2 regions of the Paenibacillus sp. FSL H3-0329 genome follow, and region 2 is predicted to be linked to the other one. Evidence: riboswitches for the same ligand, from Rfam matches in the RefSeq annotation. Region 2 holds a riboswitch; the other holds the start of a gene.
The links. A riboswitch is a leader RNA that binds a small molecule or an ion and turns the genes downstream of it on or off. The one in region 2 is predicted to bind preQ1.
Positions count from the first base shown of each region.

Region 1: another riboswitch for preQ1. It lies ahead of queF (preQ(1) synthase); the one in region 2 lies ahead of NSQ66_RS06080 (queuosine precursor transporter).

Region 1 is NZ_CP150150.1:3,700,228-3,703,650, forward strand. It holds gene NSQ66_RS16225 (6-carboxytetrahydropterin synthase) at 1-465, opposite strand, end outside; gene queC (7-cyano-7-deazaguanine synthase QueC) at 465-1,127, opposite strand; gene queF (preQ(1) synthase) at 1,157-1,630, opposite strand; PreQ1 riboswitch class I at 1,794-1,837, opposite strand; gene NSQ66_RS16240 (hypothetical protein) at 2,096-2,431, shown strand; gene murB (UDP-N-acetylmuramate dehydrogenase) at 2,495-3,406, opposite strand.
Region 2 is NZ_CP150150.1:1,382,452-1,385,874, reverse strand. It holds gene NSQ66_RS06085 (AMP-binding protein) at 1-1,026, opposite strand, end outside; gene NSQ66_RS06080 (queuosine precursor transporter) at 1,304-2,017, opposite strand; PreQ1 riboswitch class I at 2,028-2,073, opposite strand; gene NSQ66_RS06075 (methyl-accepting chemotaxis protein) at 2,439-3,423, shown strand, end outside.

The DNA of each region.
Region 1 (3,423 bases), 2.3 Mb from region 2:
TCCATACAAACGGTAGGATGGCCCTTCATCCGGAACGTCTTCAGCCAGCACCTCTGCCCAAGAGGTTGGAGTCTCCCATAGCTTTACCGAGTATAAAGGCAACCCTGCTTGCTTAAGCTTGTAGGCAATATATGAAGACATATTCTCCACTGTGGTGCGGAAAGACAATAAGGCTACTTTGGAGCCCGTATTCGTTAACGTCTCTAACACAGGTTCATTTCCCATAGCAAGAAAAGCGTGATCTAAACGATCTACAAGGCTTTGTTGTACTGTCATTTTGATATCGCTAAAATCAATGACGAAGCCTTCATCCGAGTGGCCTTCCGCGGCCATAGGTTTGCCCTTAAGCACTACTTCGAGCTTATAAGTATGTCCGTGCAGATTGCTGCATTTCCCTTTGTGTCCCACTAACTGGTGTGCCGCATCGAACGTAAATATTTTGCAGACTGAAACCTCGTTAAGCATTAAGAACCGGCCTCCATTCTCTCCGCCTCATATTGCTCAAGACCACGCTGACGCAATAGACAGGCTGGACAAGTACCGCAGCCACTGCCAATAATACCGTTGTAACAGGTCAGTGTGTGTTCGCGAACATAATCAAAATACCCCAGTTGATCGGCCATTTTCCACGTTTCTTTTTTATCCAGCCACATTAGGGGAGTGTGGATCGCAAACTCATAGTCCATAGATAAGTTCAGCGTAACATTCAATGATTTCACAAAAACATCACGGCAGTCCGGATAACCGCTAAAGTCCGTTTGGCAAACCCCAGTGACGATATGGGAGTACCCCAGTTGTTTAGCTAATATTGCGGCAAAAGATAAAAACAACAAATTCCGTCCATCGACGAAAGTACTTGGAAGCTCATCTCCTTCACCAGCCACGATATCTATATCCTGACGGGTAAGTGCATTGGGTGCCAGCTGATTGAGCAGCCCCAGATCAAGAATATGCTGTTTTACATTAAACTTAGCTGCTATCTCTGTTGCAACTTCGATTTCAGCCGCATGACGTTGATTATAGTTGAAGGTAACTACCTGCACTTCCTCATACTGCTGCAATGCCCAAACCAGGCAAGTGGTGCTATCTTGTCCGCCGCTGAATACGACGAGTGCTTTTTTGTTCATATGAATCTCTCCTTATCACAAGTTGGAATTTAGCGGTTGTCCACTTTTTCTGGATAGAGGTCGTGATTGATTAAGCGGTGTTCCGCCATCGCCTCATACTTCGTACCCGGTCTTCCATAGTTGCAATAAGGATCAATTGAAATGCCTCCGCGCGGAGTGAACTTGCCCCATACCTCAATGTAGCGCGGATCCATCAGTGAGATCAGATCATTCATAATAATGTTGACACAGTCCTCATGAAAGTCACCATGGTTGCGGAAGCTAAACAGATACAGCTTTAATGATTTGGATTCCACCATTTTTTGTTCAGGAATATACGAAATATACAGCGTGGCAAAATCCGGCTGACCCGTTACAGGACACAAGCTAGTGAACTCAGGGCAGTTGAATTTAACAAAATAATCACGTCCGGGATGTTTGTTATCAAACACCTCCAGAATGTCTGGATCATAACCAAACTTGTACTGTGTTCCCTGATTACCAAGCAAAGTAACTTCTTGCATTTCCTCTTTCAATCTTCCTTCTGACACGACAAAAAACCCCTCTCTTTTCCTTCGGCCTTGGCCGGTAATGGAAAGAAGAACGAGATTTCGAAAACTTGGCTCCACTAAGAAGAAACGGAAGCAACGTCCGGATAAAGGACAGCAACCGCTTGTACTGTTTAATATATTCTTAGTTTTTTATAGAGGGAGTTCGCGAACCTCTCCTGCACAACTTTAGTGCAGACTTCTTCTTAAAGCATATTGCGTCTTGAACTATACCATGGGTAGCCCGCTCCTGACAAGTTCTACTCTTTACGTACGTAGAGTTTATGAAGTTCAAAAACAATGCCATTTGATCGTGAATTTCTTTTTAATGACATGAATTATTCATATGATTAATTAAGATGCGGCAAAAAAAAGGATTCAAACCCTAAGAAAAGGGTAACTTATTCATAATAATCTTCGAGCTAAGGGTGGGAGCATTTTATGGAACAAAGTATACAGCAGCTTATGGATTGGCTTAACAATCATTTGAATGAAACAATCGCTATTGAAAAGAAAGAACTTCGTGATTTGGATAAAGTTCACTTCAATTTAGAGTCCGTAGATTTCCGGAGTGCAGACGATGTTATTGATGAATATCTTGGAAGTGCACTGATATTAAGAGGTTTCGGCAGCACACTTAACGCCGATGGTGAACTGGTATCCCTGCCACAATCCACTTATGATTTAGCTGTTGAAGGTCTTCAAATCGTAGACTTAGCCGACCGCAAGGCAGAAATAACTACGGACAGAGCTAATTACACCCTTTCAGTAGATTAAACGAACATGATTATGATAAGCAAAAAGAGCCCACAGCGATTGCGGGCTCTTTTTGCTTATCATTTATTCTTCTCCAATGATCTCCACTTCAGTTTCCAGCTCTACACCGAATTTATCCTTCACAGTCGCTCTTACATGGTGGATTAGCCCGATGTAATCACTGGCTGTTGCATTATCTGCATTCACAATAAATCCCGCATGCTTCTTGGATACCTCAGCACCGCCGATTCTTGTACCCTGTAAGCCGCTCTCTTGAATTAACTGACCTGCAAAACGGCCTGGAGGCCGCTTAAATACACTCCCACAGGATGGATACTCAAGCGGTTGCTTCGATTCACGTAAATAAGTTAGTTCATCCATTTTTGCCTTGATCGTTAAAACATCACCGGAAGTCATAGCAAATTTGGCCTCAAGTACAATGTACTCACCGCTTGCGAACACGCTTTTTCTGTAACCCCATTGCAGCTCATCACCTTGCAGAGTTACCAATTGCCCGTTCTTATTTATAGCTAGTGCACTATGCAGGACATCTTTGATCTCACCGCCATAAGCACCTGCGTTCATATAGAGCGCTCCACCAACTGTTCCTGGAATGCCACAGGCGAACTCAAGACCCGTAAGCTCCTTATCAAGTGCATATCTGGAAACATCAATTATTTTGGCACCACATTGCGCATATAAGAGATTGTCGCGAATCCCCATTTCGGTCAGTCCTGCCGTTTGCAGAACGATCCCACGTACACCTCCATCACGGATAATCACATTGGAGCCATTCCCAAGTACCGTAAGGGTTATCCCATTTTGTTCTGCATATGTAACGATCTTTTGAATTTCATCATAAGTAGCTGGTGCAGCCAAAATATCAGCTTTGCCGCCCATTTTAGTGTACACGTGATCTTTTAAATTCTCATGACTTTTCACTTTTCCTGCAGTCATTAGCTGCTCTAGGTCATCTTGAATTTTGTCAATATTCATGTTTTCATGCTCCTTTA
Region 2 (3,423 bases):
ATATAGCTGCCCAATCTCCCCAGGAGGGACTTCCCGGAACTGGTCATCACGAATGGAAATTTGCACCCCGGGATAAGGTTTGCCTACAGAGGTCGGATTATGCTCGGTCAGAACATTCAAATAACTAATATAGCTCGCTTCTGAAGAACCGTAGGATTCATAAAGCCGCGCTCCACCAAACACTTCCATGCCCCTTTTCTTGGACAACTCCGACCACTTTGCACCTGAGCTAATCATCGCATCAATCTGTATCTGCCCAGGTACAGCCTGCTGCATCATGGATTCGATCATTGTTGGTACGACGAACAGCACCACGCCCGGAATTTGCTGACACAACTCTAACACCTGCGTGGCACTAAATTTTTGTGTGATATGAAAGGTTGCTCCACCATATAGACTCTGCATTACGGCGAATAAGGATAGGGAATGCACAAATGGACCTGGTGCCAAAACATCCTTCATAGCGTCCAATTCAAAAGCAATATTCGAAACCTCAAAGCTTTTTAACCATGATAAATGGGTACGCATATAACCTTTGGGCAATCCGGTTGTGCCTGACGTAAAGCCAATAAATAATAATTCATTCGTCTCATCCAACTCAGCCTCCGGCTTCAGGGCAGCCAACCACTGATCATAGGAACCTGTTCGTTCATTTGAGAAGGTCAATGTTTGGATTACTTGATCCTTGAAAACCAGATTCTTTGCGGCTTCCGGCTCGGCAAAAATCATTGTCGGCTGGCACTGCTCTATAATAACCTGCAGTTCATTAGCACTCCATTTGGGATCTAAGGGAATGGGAACACAGCCCGCATAAATCGCCCCCAAAAAAACCTCAACAAATTCAATACGATTCGTAGATAAAATCGCGATTTTGTCATGCCTCAGACCCTTTTGCTGTAAGCCATTCGCGATTCTCCGCATCGTTTTTACTAATGTGGCATAGGTATGACTTGCTTGGTCATGGGTTAAGGCAATGCTGTCGGGCTGCTGTGCTGCATGACGCAGTATAGGAACTACTAGATTCATCCTGATCACACCTGTTCGTAATTTCTGTGACTACCGATTATATACATTCTCTTCAATCGGACTGCCCCGCAAGTCCAGCCCAAACTAAAGGATATGTGATAAGCGCCATCGCAGGCGCTCCTGTTAAACTAACCCGCTAGAATTGCTACGATAGCTTATTTTAGCTTTATATTATTTTTATGTACACATCTTTCATGTAACGATTAAGTCCATCTTACAACGAAAAAACAGCCAGCACGCATCGATTATGATCGGTACGCGCTGGCTGTATTGTTGTTTAGTCCTTCTTTTGAACGGATGATGGTGAACCCTCTTCAGCAAAAGTAAAGGTTCGGGCGATATATAAGATAGGTGTGCTTACTGCGGTTAGTAAGAACTTCGCTAGATAAGTCGTAAGCAAAATTTCAAGCCATACATTCCAGTCATACAAGCCCGCAAACGCAATGGTACAGAAAATAAGTGTATCCACAAAGGAGCTAATCATCGTACTACCGTTGGAACGAATCCACAGCTGACTTGAGGTGCTGTAATATTTACGAATCCAAGAGTACAACCGAACATCTAGGAACTGACTAATGAAGTAAGCAGTAAGACTACCCAAAGCTAGTCGAGGCATCAGCCCAAAAATCGTCTCCAAAGAAGACTGAGCGATATCGGTCTCCTGCGGCTTAAATACTAATACCATCTGCATAATGACAGTAGTCATAAGCAAGGTGAAGAAACCAAACCAGACCGCTTTACGTGCTTCCGCTCTTCCGTACTTCTCATTAAGTAAATCGCTGGTCATATATAAAGTGACATACATCGTATTTCCGAGTGTCATCACAATATCAAATGGCATAGCAATCGTCTTAGCTACCTGAATGTTAGCAATTACAGTAGCAATACCTACCCAGGCATACATTCCACTTTTCCCGAACAAGCGGTAACAGAGTAGAAAAAAAGCAAAATTGACAATAACAAATAAAACTCCCCACAGCAAATTAAACATATTACTGAAATTCCTCCTAGTTTTGTTTACGCGGGATGGTTACGAACCGCGGCTTACAATATTAAATTTTCGGAACAAAACATTAATACTCTATCACAATAGCGCTTAACAATCCATAAAAATAATATTCTTATATGAAATTGGTAGTTCCATTTCTTTTTTTTCGCCAATTATCTAAAATAGTCAGCAATAATTCATTTTTTTCAGAAAAAAATGCTCTATAGGACAAAACTTTCACTATTCATCCAGAGGTTAATTCTATAGAATAGTATCAAACACCTTATTCCCGATCCATTTAGTAGAAATATGACATAACTATGGAATATATCTCGGGTCGCCAATTTCCAGCAGTTGGCATGGAGTATCTAGTGAAGACCAAAAAGAAATGACCTCACCGTCCATAAAAAAAGGAGAGAACGATATGTTTCGTATCAAGCATTCGATCAGTCGCAAATTTACGCGTTTATTATTTGTTGTTCTGTTGCTCACGTCTCTTTTGTTAAGCACCAGCTTCTATTTTATCTCTATCAGTATCTTCAACAGCTATGTTATGCCGCAGATTAACAAAATCCTTACTGCCGCTGCTCAGGACGTATATAAGAATCTCAACGTAATGCACGCCCAGCAAACCCTAAATAAGAACGATCAGTCTGCCACCAATCTCGAGTTCTATTTTCAGGAAAAGAGGAAACAACATGGAGTGGAAACCATTTTTCTGGTCAATCTGAAGGGAAAAGAAGCTGAGATTCTATCCGCAGATCACGATGCAAAATTGCAACGGGCAGAAAGTGTCACCGTATCCTCTGCAATGCAACAAGCCTCTAAAGGAAAAACTGGACTAAGCGATACATATAGCGACGCACATGGTATACATAAAACAGCTTATATCGGTATTCCCGGAAGTACGATGGTTATCGGTGTAAGCAGTGACGTAAGCTTCATTCAAGAAAAAACAGACAGTATTCTATGGACAAGTGCCGGAATCACACTTCTGACGTTGATCATCGGCCTAACTGGTGCATGGTTCATGAGTGTGCGTATAACACGTCCAATCTCAAAACTGGCAGCTTATAGTGCCCGGCTCGCAGAGGGAGATTTCACCGAAGAATTATCAGTTAAAGGAAATGACGAAGTTGCACAGTTGTCCGTAAGCTTCCAAGCGATGACCCAACGCCTGAAAGAAATGATTGGACATGTACTGGTAACCTCTAATACTGTCGTTGCGGATTCCAACTCTTTAAAAGAACGTGTTGAGGTTCTCAATGATATGGCGGAACACTCCAGCTCATCGGTAGTAGAAATCGGCAAAGGTAGTACGACTATCGCTAGCAGTGCATCAGATAACTCGAGAGCAATGGAAGAAATCAATTTAGGCATTCAAAGTATTGCCTCAGCAGCGAATGAAG